DNA from 2 places in the Phyllobacterium sp. 1468 genome. Region 2 is predicted to be linked to the other one. Evidence: predicted binding sites of a transcription regulator. Region 2 holds the regulator's gene; the other holds the start of a gene.
What was found. The regulator LexA, encoded in region 2, represses DNA repair genes until DNA is damaged. The targets are predictions, from matches to a motif close to TGTTCNNNNTGTGTTCNG.

Region 1 (10,682 bases), on a different contig from region 2:
CTCACGCCCAGGAGTGGGATTATTTCCCGGGACCGGTGCGTCTTGGACGCGCGCTTGTCGAAACGCTGGAGGGATAGAGCTATGGGTGAGTATATCATCAAGCTGCCGGATGTAGGTGAAGGCGTTGCGGAAGCCGAACTTGTTGAATGGAATGTGAAGATTGGCGATCTGGTACGCGAGGACACGGTCCTTGCCGCTGTAATGACCGACAAGGCGACAGTCGAGATCCCGTCACCGGTGGACGGCGAGATCGTCTGGCTCGGCGGCGAGATTGGCCAGGTCCTTGCCATTGGATCGCCGCTGGTCCGCTTGAAAATTGAGGGCGAAGGCCACGTTGTGGTAGCGCCAGCCAAATCGGTGAAGACCGAGGCGCCGGCACCGGAAGTGGAGAAAAAGGCCGAAGCGCCGAAAGCTCCAGCCGAAAAACCAAGGTCGATAGTACCTCCAACAGCGCAAAAAACGCCGGGTTCACCAAGCCCGTTTGGCGCCAACGCGCCACGCAATGAAGGCGAAAAGCCGCTTGCGTCTCCCGCTGTCCGGTTGCGCGCCAAGGAGGCAGGCGTGGACCTTCGTCAGGTCAGCGGCTCGGGCCCGGCGGGGCGCATCAGCCATGAAGACCTCGAAGCCTTCTTCGCGCGGGACAAGCAAAAGCCCGGTATTACGGCACTTGCGCCGGACAATTCCGTCAAGGAAATCAAGGTTGTAGGCCTGCGCCGCAAAATCGCGGAGAAAATGGCAATTGCCAAATCGCACATTCCCCACATCACTTATGTCGAGGAAATCGATGTCTCGTCGTTGGAGGAGTTGCGTGCAACATTGAATGCCAACAAGCGCGCCGACCAAGCAAAATTGACCATTCTGCCGTTTCTGATGCGGGCGATGGTGCGGGCAATCGCCGATCAGCCGCAGCTCAACGCGCTTTACGACGACGAGGCCAATGTTATCCATCAGCATGGCGGTGTTCATATCGGCATAGCGGCGCAGACGCCGAACGGCCTGGTGGTTCCGGTGGTCAAGCATGCCGAGGCGCGCACGCTCTGGGATTGTGCCGCGGAGGTCAATTTGCTGGCAGATGCGGCCAAAACCGGCACGGCAACCCGCGAGCAGCTCAGCGGATCGACGATCACGATCACTTCGCTCGGCAGTATGGGCGGGGTGGTGACGACGCCAGTCATCAACTATCCGGAGGTGGCGATCATCGGTGTCAACAAGATCATGACACGGCCGATGTGGGACGGTACGAACTTTATCCCACGCAAGATGATGAACCTGTCCTCGAGTTTCGACCATCGCGTTATCGACGGCTGGGATGCTGCTGTTTTCATTCAACGAATCAAGACGCTGCTCGAAACGCCAGCGCTGATTTTCGTCGATGCTTAGGGACGGGAAGGTTGAGCGATGAAGGATATTTCCTGCAAATTGCTGGTCATCGGCGCGGGTCCAGGGGGCTATATCTGCGCCATTCGGGCCGGCCAGCTGAATGTCGATACGGTTATCGTCGAAGCGGCAAAGGTTGGCGGCACCTGCCTGATGGTGGGGTGCATCCCTTCCAAAGCATTGATCCACGCCGCACAAGAGTTTGAAAAGGTTGCGCATTTCGCCGCCAATCATACGCCGCTCGGTATTTCCGTAAGTGAGCCGGCTATCGACTTTTCGAAAACCATCGCCTGGAAAGACGGGATCGTCAGCCGTCTGAACAATGGCGTCGCCGGGCTGCTCAAGAAGGCCAACGTCAAGATCGTCACCGGCAAGGCCAGGTTTCGCGACGGCAAGACCGTCGAGGTCGAAACGCTGACGGGCCAGCAGATTATCAGGGCAGAAAACGTAGTGATTGCAACGGGTTCGGCTCCTGTCGAGATTCCGTCGCTACCATTTGGCGGCGATGTCATTTCCTCGACCGAGGCGTTGGCCCTGCAGAAAATCCCCGAGAAGCTGGTGGTTGTCGGAGGGGGCTATATCGGTCTCGAACTCGGGACAGCCTTTGCCAAACTCGGCTCCAGAGTGACGGTTGTCGAAGCTTTGCCCAAGATCCTGCCGCAATATGATGCGGAGCTGACCCGGCCAATCGTCAAGCATATCAATGAGTTAGGTATGACCATACTGACTGGCGCCAAAGCCAAGGGCATGAGCACAAAGGGCGATGCGCTGCTGATTGAAACCGCGGACGGCAAAGACGAGAGAATCCCGGCCGACAAGGTGCTGGTGACCGTCGGCCGCAAACCGGTGACGACCGGCTGGGGACTTGAGGAAATCGACCTCGACATGGACGGAAAGTTCGTCAGAATCGATGATAAGTGCCGCACCTCGATGCGCGGCGTTTATGCCATTGGCGACGTGACCGGCGAACCCATGCTCGCGCACCGGGCCATGGCGCAGGGCGAAATGGTGGCGGAAATCATTGCCGGCGAAAACCGCAGCTGGGACAAACGCGCCATCGCGGCAGTGTGTTTTACCGATCCGGAGATTGTTTCTGTTGGCTTTTCTCCCGAAGAGGCAAAGCAGGCCGGGCACGAAATCAAGATCGGCCTGTTTCCTTTCGCCGCCAATGGCCGCGCCATGACGCAGGAAGGCGAGGAAGGTTTTGTCCGTGTCGTCGCCGCTGCCGGCAATCATCTTATCCTCGGAATCCAGGCGGTCGGGCAGGGCGTATCCGAGCTCTCGGCTTCCTTTGCCCTTGCCCTGGAGATGGGTGCGCGGCTGGAAGATATCGCCGGGACGATCCACGCGCATCCGACACAGAGCGAAGGTTTTCAGGAAGCCGCCCTCAAGGCGCTGGGACACGCGCTGCATATCTGAACACAACCCAGCACAATCAAATTGAAGCTGGAGGTGGAAAATTTTGCGCCGGTTTCGCTGATTCTTGCATGAGAATCGGGATGTTTCGCGCAGGCATCGCCCGGACTTGCATCAAAATGGTTTTGAAATAGCGGTTCATAGGGGTGAAATGGCGAAAAACCGCCAGGAAAAATGCGTCTCGTCGAAGGATTAATTGAACGAGCGTTCGATTAATTTTTCGAGAGCTTCGGGTTTAAAAAATAGCCGGACTTGCGTCCGGCTTAAATGGGGGGAACCAGGCGCGCGCCAAAAGCAGGGAGGAGGAGCCGCGCCTAGTCTTTATGATGTACGCCTGTTTGGGGAAAACTTCAAGGACTAATACTTTTGATGTATATCACTCTAATACCGCCACTGTATTGATCGGACGCCGGGGACCTGCCTAAGTCGCACGTTGGAACAGTCTTCGAATACCATAAAGTATCCATCCAAGGGCGTGGCCCAAGAAACAGATCGTCAAGATAACGTAGCCGCAAATGACCAGCATCAGCGTACGGGCCGTAGGCTCCAATCCTGCTACGGGCACAAGGTCATAAAACAAACTTATAAGCCAACCGAATTTCACGCCCCACTGACAGCCGACGTTCGAACAACTTGATTGAATGCTTGGTATTGTGACTGCGAGCCATGCGAGAGAGAGTAAACCAAAGCTTCTCCATGAATAATCGCCGGCGATCAGGCTCTTTTGGACTTGAACGACCACTCGCATGATCGCGATTAGTCCTGCAACAAGTACCGCAAATGTCAAAAACCAAATCGCCATCGGAACCCTCTTAGTTAGATCGAGGGTCTGTTGTAACGCGGGATCGGTTCCTATCCCATTTATTTGATTGCTAAACGTTTATCAACAGGACTTCTATACCAAAGCTGTCGCGCAGAACCTGTGATGTTAGATCTTCTGCAAGATCTATCGCCGAAACGCTAAATATCCAGCTCTTCAACAAACGCTGCGCGATCCTGGATGAAGCGGAAGCGCGCATCGGGGCGGGTGCCCATCAGATCGTCCACGGCGAGCTTGGTTTCGTTGGCCCATTCCTCGTCGATCTGGACCCGCAGCAAGGTGCGCTTCTTGCGATCCATCGTGGTTTCCTTGAGCTGGTCGGCGCGCATTTCGCCAAGGCCCTTGAACCGGCCGATCTCAACCTTGCCCTTGCCGGTAAACAGCGTCTTCAGAAGCTCGTCCTTGTGTGCATCGTCGCGGGCATAGGCGACCTTGCCGCCCTGCGCGAGACGGTAGAGCGGGGGGACACCAAGGAAGAGGTGGCCGTTGCGGATCAGCTCCGGCATCTCCTGATAAAAGAAGGTGATCAGCAGCGAGGCGATATGCGCGCCGTCGACGTCGGCGTCGGTCATGATGATGATGCGATCATAACGCAGGTCCTCGTCCCGGTATTTCGAGCGGGTGCCGCAACCGAGCGCCAGGATGAGATCGCCGATCTGCTGGTTGGCCGTCATCTTTTCGCGGCCGGCGCTGACGACATTCAAGATCTTGCCGCGCAGCGGTAGCACCGCCTGTGTGGCGCGGTCGCGCGCTTGCTTGGCCGAACCGCCAGCGCTGTCGCCCTCGACGATGAAGAGTTCCGCTCCCAGCGCGCCGGATTGGCTGCAGTCGGCAAGTTTGCCCGGAAGCCGCAGCTTCTTGACGGCGGATTTGCGATTGACCTCTTTTTCCTGGCGGCGTTTGACGCGCTCTTCAGCCCGGTCCACCACCCAGTCGAGCAGCTTCGATGCTTCCTGCGGCGAGGCGGCAAGCCAATGATCGAATGGATCGCGAATGACATTTTCAACGATGCGCTGCGCTTCTACAGTCGCCAGCTTGTCCTTGGTCTGGCCAACGAACTCCGGCTCGCGAATGAACACCGAAAGCATGGCGGCTGCGGAGATCATCACGTCATCGGTGGTGATGATCGATGCGCGCTTGTTGCCGGTGAGTTCCGCATAGGCCTTGAGGCCACGGGTGAGGGCGATACGCAGCCCTGCTTCATGGGTGCCGCCTTCGCCGGTCGGAATGGTATTGCAGTAGGAATTGACGAAACCATCACCGCCATACCAGGCGACCGCCCACTCCATCGCGCCATGGCCGCTGGTTTTTTCCGTCTTGCCGGCAAACATCTCGCGCGTGATCTGAAAATCCTTGCCGAGCGAGGCGCCGAGATAATCCTTGAGGCCGCCCGGGAAATGGAAGACGGCCTTGTCCGGCGTCGGGTCCTTCGGATCGAGCAGTGACGGGGCGCAATTCCACCTGATCTCGACGCCGCCGAAAAGATAGGCCTTGGAACGCGCCATCTTGTAAAGCCGCGCAGGATCGAACTTGGCGCCCTGACCGAAAATCTCGGCATCCGGATGGAAGGTCACACGCGTCCCGCGGCGGTTCTGCACTTCGCCGACTTCTTCGAGCGGGCCAAGCGCCTTGCCGCGCGAAAAGCGCTGGCGATAAAGGCGGCGGTTGCGCGCGACCTCGACTTCGACATGGTCCGAGAGTGCGTTAACGACCGAAACACCGACGCCATGCAAGCCGCCGGAGGTTTCGTAGACCTTGGAGTCGAACTTGCCGCCCGCGTGCAGCATCGTCATGATGACTTCAAGCGCGGATTTGTCCTTGAATTTCGGATGCGGATCGACCGGCATGCCGCGACCATTATCCGTGACCGACAGATAGCCGTTTTCGTCGAGATCGATATCGATGAAATTGGCGTGACCGGCGACAGCCTCGTCCATGGAATTATCGATGACTTCGGCGAACAGATGATGCAGCGCGCGCTCGTCGGTGCCGCCAATATACATGCCCGGGCGGCGGCGAACGGGCTCCAGCCCTTCCAGCACCTCGATATCGGCGGCATTGTAGTTGCCGCTGGCCTCGGGAGCGGTGCGCGCGGATTTGACGGGCGCGGCGGGGGCAACGGACGCAGGGCGTGCCGGTTCACTCGCCGCTTGCCGTTCGCGGGCGGTTTTTACGATCGCTGAAAAGAGGTCGTTGTTGTCATCCATGGTCTTGTTCGGCCAATTTCATAGAGATTCGAATCACCCTTGATATTTGCACGCTTCATGGTGAAACGCGATGGGAGTTCGCTGTCTGTTCCGGTGTTCACCCACAGAACTATACGCGCAGACGCTGACATTCAAGGGTGAGGAGAAACTGAGCAAGGTATCGTGGAAAGTAAAACGGGGCAAAACGGCATGTGCGTGGTTCGTCGTTTGACAAGCTCACGATGAAGAAGCTCACCATGAGGGAGGTTGAGTGCTGCAAGGTTAATCAGCAAAACCGGCATGTGCGTGGTTCGACAAGCTCACCATGAGGGTGGTGGTTTGATTGCAGGAGCTTAATGCTGGGATGGCTCAGATGTTGGTGATTAAGTTTGCAGCACTCAACCTCCCTCATGGTGAGCTTGTCGAACCACGCACATGGAATCGATGCAATGGAATTTTCGAACTTTCGTTGAATTGCCCGAACTGACTATCGTTTCTACAGTCTCACAAGTTGGGCGAGGTCCTTATGGAAGTAACCGTTTATATTCTCCGTTGTGCGGATGGTTCATATTACACAGGGCTCACGAAGCAAGAAGCTCACCATGAGGGTGGTTTAATCAGCAACGTTTGAGGTTGAGTGCTGCAAGGTTAATCAGCAACGTTTGAAGTTGAGTGCTGCAAGGTTAGTCACCAACGTCTGAGCCATCACAGCATTCAAGCTTCTCTGCAATCAAACCACCACCCTCATGGTGAGCTTGTCGAACCACGCACATGGCGGTTTTGCCAAGCCTACCCGAACGCTTTGAGCGATTCTGGGAGAGCTCGGGAAGTCCTTCATAGTTCATGGCAATAAGTGCTTGCTTCTTCACACGCGACCATCCTTTGATTTGCCGTTCCCGCGCGATCGCATCCAAAATGCGATCATAGGTCTCGGTAAAAACAAGTTCGACAGGAAGCCGCGAGCGCGTGTAACCATTGTAGATCGCCGCGTTGTGCTCCCACAACCGGCCTTCAACTTCTTGCTTCGTGAGCCCTGTGTAATATGAACCATCCGCACAACGGAGAATATAAACGGTTACTTCCATAAAGACCTCGCCCAACTTGTGAGACTGTAGAAACGATAGTCAGTTCGGGCAATTCAACGAAAGTTCGAAAATGCAATTGCATCGATTCCATGTGCGTGGTTCGACAAGCTCACCATGAGGGAGGTTGAGTGCTGCAAACTTAATCACCAACATCTGAGCCATCCCAGCATTAAGCTCCTGCAATCAAACCACCTCCCTCATGGTGAGCTTGTCGAACCACGCACGTGGAATCGATGCAACCGGTGAGCGTCCTGAGCCTGTCGAAGGGCGAACCAGACACTGTCACGATTGCTTTTTTCGGCTGGCGCGGTATTCCAGCAAGCCGCATCGTCGCGGCGTCCAGAGGAATCATGAGCATGGAAAATACAACCGCACAACAGGTGCAGGGTGTTTCGATGATGGCGGCGGCCTTGTTTTTCCTGCCCGTGATGGATGCCATTGCCAAATGGCTCTCGACGGTGGACAGCGTATCGCCGGCAACCGTAACCCTCTTCCGCTTTGGATTTCAGGCCGTGCTTGCCGCGATGATCATCATTGCCATGACCGGGGTAAAATCCTTAAAGCCCGTCAAGCTTTGGGGTAACCTGTTTCGCGGCGTCCTCATGGGTGTCGGCGGTCTCTGTTTTTATGCAGCGATCAAATACATGCCGTTGGCGGACGCCATAGCTGTGTTCTTCGTTGAACCGTTGATGCTGACGACCCTTTCGGCAATCCTGCTGAAGGAACATGTCGGCTGGCGCAGGTGGATGGCCGTGGCGATAGGGTTCATCGGCACGCTGATCGTTATTCAGCCCAGCTGGGAACTCTTCGGCTGGGTTTCGCTTTTGCCGCTCGGCACGGCAGCATCCTTTGCTTTCTATCTTATCCTGAACCGAAGGTATGGTACTGCCGACACAACGCTTGTCATGCAGTTATACGCCGGGGTAGGCGGCACGCTGACGACTCTGGTCGCGCTCTTTTTCGGCGCGGCCTTTGAAATCGGCGATATGACATTCGGCCTTCCTGCCAACGCCCTGTCGTGGTCCTTGCTCTTCGCAATGGGGGTCATTGCGACAACGGGACACCAGCTTATCACCACCGCCTCGCGGCTTGCCCCCGCCTCGCTTCTGGCGCCGTTTCAATACCTCGAAATCGTCATGGCAGTGCTCATCGGGCTCTTTGTCTTCAGGGAATTTCCTACCGCATCCAAGTGGCTGGGGATCGCCATCATCGTTGCTTCCGGCGCCTATCTGATCTGGCGTGAAGGGAAAAGGCGGGACGCGAACGAACCCGCATACAATTGACAAGAATCAGTTGAGTAGAACGAAGTTTGGCAATAGAAACAAAGACCTGTTGGGAGGTTCGCTTTGTTCAAAAAAATACTGATTGCCAACCGCGGCGAAATTGCCTGCCGCGTCATCAAAACCGCGCGCAAGATGGGGATTGCCACGGTTGCGGTGTATTCCGATGCTGATCGCGATGCGGTGCATGTGGAGATGGCCGACGAGGCCGTGCATATCGGGCCGGCTGCTGCTGCCGAAAGCTATCTCGTGGCGGACAAGATCATCGCTGCATGCAAGGACACCGGCGCAGAAGCCGTTCACCCCGGCTACGGGTTTCTCTCCGAGCGCGCCTCCTTTTGCGAGGCGCTGGAAAAGCAGGGCATCGTCTTCATCGGACCGAAGCCCAAGGCGATCATCGCCATGGGCGACAAGATAGAATCGAAAAAATTCGCCAATGCGGCCAGGGTGAGTACGGTTCCGGGCTTTCTCGACGTCATCACCGACCCGGCCCATGCCGAGCGGATTGCGGGCGAGATCGGCTACCCGGTGATGATCAAGGCTTCCGCAGGCGGCGGCGGCAAGGGCATGCGCATTGCCTGGAACAAATCGGAAGTGCGCGACGGTTTCGAGCGTGCGACCTCCGAGGCGCGCAATTCCTTTGGCGACGAGCGGGTTTTCATCGAGAAGTTCATCGTCGATCCGCGTCACATCGAAATCCAGGTGCTGGCTGACGCGTTCGGTAACAGCATCTATCTTGGCGAGCGCGAATGTTCGGTACAGCGCCGCAACCAGAAGGTGGTGGAGGAAGCGCCGTCACCTTTTCTGGACGAGGCGACGCGCTGGGCCATGGGCGAGCAGGCGGTGGCCCTGGCCAAGGCGGTCGACTATCAAAGCGCCGGCACGGTCGAGTTCATCGTCGACAAGGACCGCAATTTCTATTTCCTCGAGATGAACACGCGGTTGCAGGTGGAACACCCGGTGACCGAACTGATCACCGGGATCGATCTGGTCGAACAGATGATCCGCATTGCCGCTGGCGAAAAGCTGGCGATCAAGCAGGCGGATGTGAAGCTCAATGGCTGGGCTGTCGAAAGCCGGCTCTACGCGGAAGACCCCTATCGCAACTTCCTGCCGTCGATCGGGCGGCTGACGCGCTATCGCCCGCCGGCGGAAGGGCCTGTTGGCAAGGCGATCATCCGCAACGATACGGGCGTGACCGAGGGCTCGGAAATCTCGATGTTCTACGACCCGATGGTCGCCAAGCTCTGCACCTGGGCACCGACGAGGCTCGAGGCGATCGATGCGATGGCGGACGCGCTGGATACGTTCGTTGTCGATGGCATTGCGCACAACATCCCGTTTCTCGCCGCGCTGATGCAGCACCCGCGCTGGCGCGAGGGAAGGCTTTCGACAGGGTTCATCGCCGAAGAATTTCCGGACGGGTTCAAGCCGATTTCGCCGTCACCGGACGATCTGGATATATTGGCGGCGATCGCGCTGGCTGTCGAACTGGTGCGCAAGGAGCGGCTGGATCGATTGTCGGATCGTTTGCGGCCGCATACGGGCAAGATACGCACCGAATGGGAGGTGCGGATCAAGGACGATTATGTGCCGATCATGATTGCAAACTGTGCGGCCAAACCGCCGGTGAAGATCGAGATTTCAATTCGTGGCGGCGATATCGTGACCATTCGCAGCGACTGGCAGCCCGGCGATGCCGTATGGAGCGGTTATATCGACAAGCGCGCGGTAAAGGCGCAACTGCGCCCGGTGCTCAACGGCATGCGCATCGACTGGAGAGGCATGTCCATTGTCGCGCACGCCATGCAGAAGCACGTGGCGGCGCTGGAAAAGCTGATGCCGGTGAAGATACCGCCAGATACGTCGAAACTGCTGCTCTGCCCCATGCCGGGGCTGATCGTATCGATCAATGTGACCAAGGGACAGGAGGTCAAGGCGGGCGAGACACTGGCCATCGTCGAAGCGATGAAGATGGAGAATGTTTTGCGTGCCGACCGCGATCTGACGGTGTCGGCGATCAACGCCAAGCAGGGCGATAGCCTGGCTGTTGATGCGGTGATTATGGAATTTGTCTAGGTGGTGGAGCGGTTTTCTCTTCCACAAGGGGAGGAGATAATCGGCATCTCGTGTCCCGCCTAGCGTTCCACCGCCCCGAACACATCCTCGAAGGCATCGTACAAGGCCCGGTCGAGGTCGTGCATATCCACCGGCAGTCCGAGATCGACAAGGCTGGTGACGCCATGGCCGCGTACGCCGCATGGCACGATGCCGTCGAAGTGCGCAAGCTCCGGTTCGACATTGATCGAGATGCCGTGGAAGCTGACCCATTTGCGCAGGCGAATGCCGATGGCGGCGATCTTGTCCTCGGCTGGTGAGCCATCGGGCAGGGCAGGCCGCTCCGGCCGCATAACCCAGACGCCGACGCGATCCTCGCGCCGTTCGCCCTTGACGTTGAATGCGGCGAGGGTGGCGATGATCCATTGTTCGAGCGCGGTGACGAAGGCGCGGATATCCT
Region 2 (10,682 bases):
ATCGCATGCGCCGTTGCTGGAAGCCGCACGACAAAATCGCGCGCGCGACGCTAGTCTAGGGGACCGCGCCGAGAAGAACCTTGTTGTGTTGCCGGGTTCTCGCCGCTCCGAAATCATCAGTCTTGCGGAACCATTCGGCGAGGCCATCGATCTTTTGGTAAACCGCGGCAATCGCATCAACGTCGTTCTCCCAACCCTGCCGAAGGTCGAGTCGCTTGTCAGGCAATTGACTGCAAGCTGGACAGTGGAGCCTCGTATCGTTGTGGGTGAGACGGAGAGATTGAAAGCATTTGCTGAGGCCGACGCAGCGATTGCAGCATCCGGCACCGTATCGCTGGAACTGGCGCTAGCGCGTATTCCCACGGTCCTTTCCTACAAGCCAGACTGGCTGGCGCGGACATTTATTGCGCCACGGATCAAGGTGTGGAGCGCGGCGCTTCCCAACATCATCGCGGATGAGCCAGTTGTTCCTGAATATTTCAACATTTTTGTCCGGCCCGGCCCCATTGCCCGTCAAATCGAGCAATTGCTGGTTCCGGGTCACCGGCGCGCCGCACAGCTTGAAAGTTTCGACAAGGTTGCGAAGCTGATGCAGACAGACCGGCCCGCCGGGGAGATAGCTGCAGAAAAAGTGCTGGAATTTGCCATCCGCACATGATCCATAAAAAAGGCGCCGGTTCGGCGCCTTTTTTACATATGGTGGTGACTATTTGCGATCTTCGACACTCACATAGTCACGCGGCGTCGCACCGGTATAGAGCTGGCGCGGCCGGCCAATCTTCTGATGCGGGTCTTCGATCATCTCTTTCCACTGGGCAATCCAGCCCACAGTGCGCGCAACAGCGAACAGCACAGTAAACATGGTGGTGGGGAAGCCAAGCGCCTTCAATGTGATACCAGAATAAAAATCGACGTTTGGATAAAGCTTCTTTTCGATGAAATATTCATCTGTTAGCGCAATGCGCTCAAGCTCCATGGCAACGTCAAGCAGCGGATCGTCCTTGATGCCAAGTTCGGCGAGCACTTCGCGCGTCGTCTGCTGCATGATCTTCGCGCGCGGATCGTAATTCTTGTAGACGCGATGACCAAAGCCCATCAGGCGGAATGGATCGTTCTTGTCCTTGGCCCGATTGATGAACTCGGGAATGCGATCCATGGTGCCGATTTCACCGAGCATCTGCAGCGCTGCTTCATTGGCACCGCCATGGGCAGGACCCCAGAGGCAGGCAATGCCAGCAGCGATGCAAGCAAACGGATTGGCGCCCGACGAACCGGCCAGGCGAACTGTGGACGTCGATGCATTCTGCTCGTGATCGGCATGCAGGATGAAAATGCGATCCATTGCACGCGCAAGAACCGGATTTGGCACGTAGTCCTCACAGGGCACAGCGAAGCACATGTGAAGGAAGTTCGTCGCGAAATCGAGATTGTTCTTCGGGTAAACGAAAGGCTGACCGATATGATATTTGTAGGCCATCGCGGCGAGGGTCGGGATCTTCGCAATCATGCGGATCGAAGCGACCATGCGCTGATGCGGATCGGAAATATCGGTCGAGTCGTGATAAAACGCGGACAGGGCGCCGACGCAGCCGACCATGACGGCCATTGGATGCGCATCGCGGCGGAAACCGCTGAAAAAGCGCGACATCTGCTCGTGCACCATCGTGTGCCGGGTTACGCGGAAGTCAAAGTCCGCCTTCTGGCTTTTTGTCGGCAATTCGCCGTAGAGCAACAGATAGCAGGCCTCAAGAAAATCGCCGTGTTCGGCCAGCTGTTCGATCGGGTAACCCCGATGCAGCAAGATGCCTTCGTCGCCATCGATATACGTGATCTGCGACTCGCAAGCAGCAGTGGATGTGAACCCCGGATCATACGTGAAAGCGCCAGTGTTCTTGTATAATGTCCCAATGTCCACGACATCCGGTCCAATGGTCCCCTTTTTGATGGGTAAGGAGAATTCGTGACCATTCAGGTCGATGTTGACGCTGTTTTCAGACATTGCCGTTCCTTTCTTGCTTCGACTTGCGCTGATCGAGCGCAAAAGCATCTACCTCGAATGAGGCCATAATCTTATCTTGTCAGGCACGACACCGTACTCGAAAGGTACGATGTTGCAATGCAAAAATGCGCTCAAATTAGCCGTGCTATTGCCCTTTTGCCTGATCCTCTATGCGGCCAAGGGATTCCTCTCTTCCCAAGACTGCCAATACATCGAAAACACCCGGAGACGTTGCTCTTCCAGTCAAAGCTGCGCGCAAGGGTTGCGCGATTTTACCGAGTTTCAGCCCCGTTTTTTCGGCGTAAGCCCGCACTGCAGCATCGAGCGGCTCAGCGCTCCATTCATCAACCGCGGCAAGGTTCGGAAGTACGCCGGAAAGAATGCTCCGGCCTTCCTCGTTAAGCAAGCCGTAGGCTTTTTCATCAAGTGCAAGCGGCCGCTTTGCGAAAAGATACTTTGCGCTGTCCGCAAGCTCGACCAAGGTCTTCGCGCGCTCCTTCAGGCCCGGCATCGCGGCGAGCAGTTGTTTTTTCTTGTTGTCGTCCAATCGCGACAGCATCTCCGCGCCACCCTCGATTTCCGGCAGTATATCGATCATGGCCTTGACCAGGTCCGCATCGTCCGAGATGCGCATGTAATGGCCGTTGATCGCCTCAAGCTTCTGGAAGTCGAAGCGCGATGCGCCCCGGTTGATGTCCGAGATTTCAAACCACTGGATCATCTGTTCGTCGGACATAATCTCGTCGTCGCCATGGCTCCAGCCGAGACGCACGAGATAATTGCGCAGCGCTGCCGGCAGATAGCCCATGGCGCGATAAGCCTCCACCCCAAGCGCACCATGCCGCTTCGACAGTTTTGCGCCATCCGCGCCGTGAATGAGCGGTATGTGGCCCATTACCGGCACGTCCCAACCCATAGCGTCGTAGATAACCGTCTGTCGTGCCGCATTGGTCAAATGATCGTCGCCACGAATAATATGGGTAACTCCCATGTCATGATCATCTACGACGACAGCGTGCATATAGGTCGGATTGCCATCGGAGCGCAGGATGATGAAATCGTCGAGATCCTTGTTGGGGAACCGGACATCGCCCTGAACCTGGTCGCGAACGAGTGTTTCGCCCGTCTGAGGCGCCTTGATGCGGATGACCGGCTTGATACCTTCGGGTGCTTCCTTAGGATCGCGATCCCGCCAGCGTCCGTCATAACGCGGTGGGCGGCCTTCAGAGCGGGCTTTCTCGCGCATTTCCTCAAGCTCGGCCTGTGAAGCATAACAATAATAGGCCTTACCGCGGGTAACGAGCTCCTCCGCAATTTCCCGGTGGCGCGGCGCGCGCTCATATTGCGACACGGCATCACCGTCCCAATCAAGACCCAGCCATTTCAAACCGTCGAGAATGGCGGTTACGGCAGCTTCCGAAGAGCGTTCTCGATCCGTGTCCTCGATACGCAGCAACATCTTGCCGCCCGTATGCTTGGCATAAAGCCAGTTGAACAGGGCGGTGCGGGCGCCGCCGATATGCAAATAACCGGTTGGGGAGGGTGCGAAACGGGTGACAACGGACGATGACATAAGGTCTCCAGCAGGTGCCCGGCGTATTAGCCGAACGTCCAATCGAATTGATCTGGCGTTCATGTAGCATAGCACCGCTGCTGTGCAAGGGCACTGGCAGAACCGGAAAGCAAATGGAAGGTCCCGCTACCAGAACAAAGACCAGAGAACAGCAGTTTTTTCTCCGTCCCGACAGCGGCGGTTATGAAATCGCGACTCAAACAACGACCATTGAATTAGTCGTTGAAAAGGAAAACTGGCCTGCGAGGCTGCGTGGACTTGGCAATTCTGCACGAACGCAGCTTCAGTCTGTGCATCTTGCGATTCCCAAGGCGTTCAACTGCGAGGTCGATCGCGGTACGCTGTTTCTGTTCTTACCTGTCTTTGCGGGTACTGGCGCACTTTTCTATTTTAATGCGGCTGCCGAACCGAGGCTAAGTGCCATCCTTTCAGGGATGACTTTTCTCACCGGTTGCCATGCCTTGGCGCAGGCACGGCCCATGTTGCGGCTTGTTCTACTATTCGCGATCGCCCTGGTGTCCGGCATGCTTTTCGGCAAAGTTGAAACGATCCGAACCGGAACCCGAATGCTTGGCTCGGAAGTCACGACGCGGATGACGGGCCGCGTCAATGCCATGTCGCGAGACGCAAAGGGTGGATGGCGTCTGACCATGGATGTGATTTCGACAGCACGGCCGGCACTTAAATATGGTCCGGACCGCGTTACTGTCTCGGCAAGATCGGTGCCCCGTGACCTGAAGGTCGGCGATGGTATCAAAGGACTCGTTCACCTGCGGCCGCAGTCAGGTCCGATGCGGCCGGGCAATTATGATTTCGCCTTCAATAGTTACTACAGGGGGGTCGGTGCCAGCGGATTTGTGCTGGGGAAGCTTGAAATAGCGCCTGTGGCTTTAGACACAGGGCCTGTTGCTACAATATTGATGGCGATTGCCAACGTCAGGCAGCAACTCACCCAGCGCATCTTGCATACCATCAGGGGCGAACCCGGTGACATCGCTGCGTCGCTGATCACCGGCCAGCGCGATGGTATCAGCGACGAAACCAACAACGCTTTTCGCTTGAGCGGACTTTCGCATATTCTGTCGATCTCCGGCTTTCACATGGCGCTGGTGGCGGCAACGATCATCGGCTCGCTACGCGCGATCATGGCGTTTTTCCCGGGATTTTCGGCGCGGTTTCCCGTGAAGAAATTCTCGGCGGCGATCGCCTTGGCGGGTTCCGCATTCTATTTGCTGCTGTCGGGCTCCGACGTTGCGGCCCAGCGCAGTTTCGTCATGCTCGCTGTGATGCTCCTGGCGGTGACCGTTGACCGGGCGGCGATATCGATGCGCAATCTCGCCATTGCGGCGTTGGTCACCACGGTGATCTCACCGCACGAAATCCTGGGGCCAAGCTTTCAGATGTCGTATTCGGCGACTGCCGCCTTGATTGCATTTTATAGCTGGTGGTCCCGGCGGCAGGGAAGGCCGGCCTTCCGCAAAGGTGCGTCCGGCCATTTGCTTTTCGCGCTGCCAATAAAGGCCGTGAACCATATCGGCGCGATTGCCATGACATCCCTGGTAGCCGGGACCGCGAACTCAATCTTTGCGGCTTATCATTTCAACAATACGGCACCATTCGGCCTTATCGGCAACGCTCTCGCGCTTCCGGTCGTTTCAGTTTTTGTCATGCCATTTGCCGTGCTCGGCTTGCTAGCCATGCCATTCGATCTTGATTGGCTACCGTTTACGGTCATGGGACGGGGCATCGAGGTCGTCATCGCTCTTGCAAAAATGGTCGCTTCGCGCTCTCCCAGCGGCAATCTCGGCCTTATGCCGCAAAGTACCTTGCTTCTCATGAGCATTGGTCTTGTGATGTTGTTGTTTCTGTCGACGCGTCTTCGACTGTGCGGCATACCGTTGTTGTTGGGCGCAGCCTTGCTGATGGTGCGCGCGCAAGAGCCGCAGATCATTGTTTCAGAGGACGGAAAACTGGTCGCATTGCGCACCGATGACGGCAATCTGTCGGTCAATCGAACATCCGGCAGTGCATTCACTCTAACCAATTGGCAGCAGGGCTATGGAATAAACGAGGTGGTGAAGCCGTTGAAGGCTGGTGCACTTTCCAAAGAAATGCAGTTTGAGTGTTCTGAAAAAGTTTGTACCGCACGCGAGCCCGGTGGATTGATAATTGCCTATACGGACGAAGCTGCGCAGAGGTCATCTGCCTGCCAGGAGGGAGATATAGTTGTTCTGGCTTACGCCGGCGGTACGACGGCATGCGAAGACAAGAACATATTGGTACTTACCAAGCTTGATCTTGCACTGCACGGTGCCGCAGAGATTAATTTAGAATCGCGCGAGCTCATTAGACCACCCAGCGAAAATGACTCACCGGAGGTCAATCTTGCCGAGGCTAACGCTTCTCGCGCCCGGCGCCTTAAGACCGCCACCATCAATTACGCTGTAGGAGCACCGGTCCGGCCGTGGAACGCCTATCGAACCTATTCGCGTGCCGCACGCAACATCGAGGACGACACATCCCGCAAACACGTGAATGCTGATCAGACATTGGGCTGCGAAAAGCCGGGCGATTGTTAGGTCTTGAACTCATAAATCGGGGGAAAGACCCCATCGCGCCTCTCCTCGCATGCTCTCGCCGTTTCGAGCGCCATTTCGATAAGATCTATGAGTTTACGACCTAGTATCGCCGAATAAGACCTACCAGCTTTCCTTGAACCTGAACGCGATCCGGTCCGAAAATCCGGGTCTCATAAGCCGGATTCGCCGCCTCGAGGGCGATCGACGCTCCTTTACGGCGGAAGCGCTTCAGGGTTGCCTCTTCGTCGTCGACCAGTGCGACAACGATCTCGCCCGGATTGGCAGTATCGCCACGCTTGATCACGACCGTATCGCCATCGAAAATCCCAGCCTCGATCATCGAATCGCCTTTGACTTCAAGTGCGTAGTGTTCGCCGCTTCCTATCATGTCCGGGGGCAGGCCGATCATATGGGTCTGGTTTTGGATTGCCGAAATCGGCACACCAGCGGCGATGCGGCCCATGACCGGGATGCTGACGACCGTCGACGCGCTTATCTCGTCGGAGGAACGCGCTTGTGGCCGGGCGGGGGTGACATTTCGGCCAAGGCTTCCCTCGATGACACTCGGGGAGAATTTCCGTTGAGCGTTGAGGCCGGGAGCGATGGAGTCGGGCAGGCGCAAAACCTCCAGCGCTCTCGCACGGTTTGCAAGCCGACGAATGAAGCCCCGCTCTTCGAGAGCAGTGATCAGTCGGTGGATGCCGGATTTCGACGCAAGATCCAATGCATCCTTCATTTCGTCGAACGAAGGTGGGATGCCTGTCTCCTTCAAACGCTCGTGGATGAAGAGCAGAAGTTCATGTTGTTTACGCGTGAGCATCGGCGATCCTTTGCGTGGAATCGGAAAAAAACAAAACCAGAACAAACACTATCTGTTCCAGTTGTGTTCCACAAGGATTAATATGTGGTGTATGGAAGCCGAGAAACGCGGATCAGGTGTTACTTAGCCGGAATAACCGGCGGGCCGCTGGATTGGCGTAGAATGAGCTCAACCGGCCAAACTTCGTGGATGGTCTCCGGCGGTTCGCCATCAAGCAAGCGGACAAGCATTTCTGCAATCCGCGTACCGGCCGTTCTTATCGAAGAACGTGTCGTTGTCATCGCCGGAACCATGTTGCTGGCATTGAGGTAAGGAAAGACGTCATCGTGAGCAATGATCGAAACGTCCTTGCCAAGCTGGTAGCCCTTGGCGCGGATTGCCCGGGAAACGCCCAGGGCTGTCATCATCGACCCAGCGAGAATGGCGGTTGGATGAGGCTTCAGGGACAGGAAACGTTGTGTTTCACGGAAACCGATCTCGTCGGAAAAACAGTCGTGCACGATGAAATGCGGGTCGATCGAAATACCGCGTTCGTTAAGCGCATTACGATAGCCTTCCTCACGGTGCTCCGAGAAGGTGAAGCCCTTGAGACCATCGATCATGGCAATGTGCTTGTGGCCAAGATCGAGCAGATGCGACGTCGCTTGATAGAAGGCACCCTTATTGTCGATATCCAACCAGGCGTGCGGTGCATCTATGTTCGTCCGCCCGTGAAGCACAAAAGGAAATTGCGCTTCGGCAAGCATGGCAACGCGTTCATCGACGAGCGAGGGGTGCGAGACAATCATCGCGTCGACGCGCTTGCTGGAAATCAGACGCCTATAGGCCGAAATCTCATCATTGTTGATCAGGGGGGTGATGAGAAAATCGATTTCGTCACGCGAGAGGCGCTCTGCAAGGCCGGATAAGAATTCGCTGGTATGCGGGCCGAAACGCTCGCTGCTGTGAATAGGCACGACAATTCCAATCGCGCCGACACGTCCCATCGCCAGGCGCCGCGCATTGGCGTTGGCGCTATAACCGAACTTGAGGGCGGCCTTGTTGACCCGCTCCCTTGTTGCCTCGTTGACTTCCGGATAGCCATTGAGTGCGCGGCTAACGGTCGTTTGCGAGAGGCCAAGTTGTTCGGCCAGTTCCTTGAGTTTCATATCAGACGATCCAGGCATTTTTTTATCAGATGAGCTCAACTATAGCGCAGTTTCGAAGCGCTTTGGAAATAATTTCAACTCAAGATGGAAGCGGTTAGAAATTACACACCGCATTATTTGCTGGATCACGGCAGACGTTGCATATTCCAACTTGACAGCAGGGCCGGCCTTTGCCACCTTTTGCCCAAAGCGCTTTGGATTTTATTTTTGCGTTGATGCTCAAAGTGTTTGAGGAGGAGTTTTCATAAATTGGAACGGCGCACCGCCAACGCGCGTTGTTCCATCTTGGATCTACGGGAGGAAATCATGAGAGCGAAATTAATCCTTGCGGGCCTCTTGGCCACAACGTTGATCTGTTCGGGCGCGTTCGCCGCCGACCTTTCAATCGTCTCCGGTGATACGGGTAATGGGCGCGAGTTCCTGCGCAAGCAGCTCGATCGTTTCGAAAAGGAAACCGGCAACAAGGTCAAAATTGTCGCCATGCCTGCAAACAGCTCCGACCAGTTTGGCCAGTACAGGCTTTGGCTTGCCGCCGGGAACACGGACATCGATGTCTACCGCACTGATGTGATCTGGGCGCCGCAATTGGCCGACCAGTTTCTTGATCTGACAGAAGCCATGAAAGATGTCGTCGATCAACACTTTCCATCGATGATCCAAAGCCAGACGGTTGACGGCAAACTCGTTGCCATGCCGATGTATACTGACGCGCCCGCCTTCTACTACCGCAAGGATCTTCTGGAGAAATACAAGAAGCCGGTTCCCAAAACCTGGGACGAAATGGCTGCGACCGCCAAGGACATCCAGGAGGGTGAGCGCCAGGCTGGTAACAAGGCGATGTATGGCTTTGTTTTCCAAGGTAACGCTTACGAGGGCCTGACTTGTAACGCACTTGAATGGATCAAGTCTTCTGGCGGCGGCCAGATTATCGAGCCCGACGGTACGATCTCTATCAACAATCCAGAAGCAGTCGCCGCAGTCGACAGGGCAAAGGGGTGGATCGATACGATCTCTCCAAAGGGTGTCCTTGCCTACACCGAAGAGGAGAGCCGCGGTGTCTGGCAGACGGGGAATGCCGTCTTCATGCGCAACTGGCCTTATGCCTATGCATTGGGCAATGGTCCGGACAGCGCCATTAAAGGCAAGTTCGACGTGACGACCCTGCCAAGCTCGAAAGAGGGGCAGAGTTCTGCAGCGACGTTGGGCGGCTGGAACCTCGCCATCTCAAAATATACAAAATCACCCGAGGAAGCGATCAAACTGGTAAAATTCCTGGCCGCGCCTGAACAACAGAAGGAACGGGCGATCGAGATCGCCAACTTGCCGACGCTGAAGGCTCTCTATGACGATAAGGATATTGCTGCGGCTCAACCGGTAATCACGAACTGGAAGCCAGTATTCGAGACAGCCGTGCCTCGTCCATCCGCGCCCACGAAGGTCAAATACAACGAGGTGTCATCGATGTTCTGGAGCGCGGTCCACGACACGTTGTCCGGCAACGGAACTGCTGCAGACAATCTTGAGCTTCTGGAAGCCAAGCTGACGGAACTTCAGGGTGGTAGCTGGTAATCCCTGCCAGTCGACGGTGCGAATGGACTTATCATACATCATTCGCACGATTGTCTGATCAACCTGAATGTAACCTCCGCGGGCAGGAATTTGATGACAGCGTCTCCCACTGTACGTTCGGAACTCTTGCGTCAGCGCTCGCGCTCCGCACGATTGTTTCTTCTTCCAATGATTTTGGCTTTGGCGGTTGTTGCGGGTTGGCCGCTCTTTCGAACGATCTATTTTTCCTTCACTGATGCCTCGCTGACCAACATCGATGCGGCCAAATGGGTAGGCTTCAAGAATTATCTTTCGTGGATACAACTCAAAAGCGGGCGGACGATTTATTCCGGTCTGCTGGTCGATCCGGCATGGTGGAACGCTGTCTGGAACACGGTTCGCTTCAGCGTCATCTCGGTGGCGCTGGAGGCCGTTTTTGGAATGATCATAGCTCTCGTCCTTAATGCCGAATTCAAGGGCAGGGGCCTTGTGCGTGCGGCAATCCTCATCCCTTGGGCGATCCCGACCATCGTATCAGCGCGCATGTGGGGATGGATGCTGAATGATCAGTTCGGCATCCTCAACGATCTCTTCATGCGCGTCGGCCTCATCGACCATCCGATTGCCTGGACTGCAAGTTCCGATACCGCAATGATCGCCGTGCTGATCGTCGATGTGTGGAAGACCACGCCATTCATGGCGCTATTGATCCTCGCGGGTCTGCAGATGATCCCGGGTGACATCTATGAAGCGGCGCGCATCGATGGCGTTCATCCCGTCAAGCAGTTCTTTCGCATCACGTTGCCGCTGGTGAAACCAGCGCTGATAGTTGCGATCATTTTCCGGCTGCTCGATGCAATGCGAATCTTCGATTTGATCTATGTGCTGACGCCCAACAGCGCCCAGACCAAGACTATGTCGGTTCTGGCGCGCGAGAATCTCATTGACTTCGATAAGTTTGCCTACGGCTCGGCACAGTCGACGCTGTTGTTTCTGGTAATAGCGCTGATGACGA

Region 1: a site for LexA is predicted at 5,896-5,913, ahead of parE (DNA topoisomerase IV subunit B). Genes of this name have one in related genera too.

Annotation. Positions count from the first base shown of each region.
Region 1 covers NZ_JAVDSX010000002.1:50,227-60,908, reverse strand. The annotation lists gene J2X72_RS05755 (alpha-ketoacid dehydrogenase subunit beta) at 1-77, shown strand, start outside; gene J2X72_RS05750 (dihydrolipoamide acetyltransferase family protein) at 82-1,380, shown strand; gene lpdA (dihydrolipoyl dehydrogenase) at 1,399-2,796, shown strand; gene parE (DNA topoisomerase IV subunit B) at 3,754-5,820, opposite strand; partial or broken gene J2X72_RS05735 (GIY-YIG nuclease family protein) at 6,326-6,409, shown strand; partial or broken gene J2X72_RS05730 (GIY-YIG nuclease family protein) at 6,606-6,884, opposite strand; gene J2X72_RS05725 (EamA family transporter) at 7,241-8,167, shown strand; gene J2X72_RS05720 (acetyl/propionyl/methylcrotonyl-CoA carboxylase subunit alpha) at 8,231-10,243, shown strand; gene lipB (lipoyl(octanoyl) transferase LipB) at 10,303-10,682, opposite strand, start outside.
Region 2 covers NZ_JAVDSX010000012.1:52,570-63,251, reverse strand. The annotation lists gene lpxB (lipid-A-disaccharide synthase) at 1-658, shown strand, start outside; gene gltA (citrate synthase) at 707-1,999, opposite strand; gene gltX (glutamate--tRNA ligase) at 2,145-3,572, opposite strand; gene J2X72_RS23220 (ComEC/Rec2 family competence protein) at 3,686-6,151, shown strand; gene lexA (transcriptional repressor LexA) at 6,252-6,971, opposite strand; gene J2X72_RS23210 (substrate-binding domain-containing protein) at 7,091-8,119, opposite strand; gene J2X72_RS23205 (ABC transporter substrate-binding protein) at 8,426-9,688, shown strand; gene J2X72_RS23200 (sugar ABC transporter permease) at 9,782-10,682, shown strand, end outside.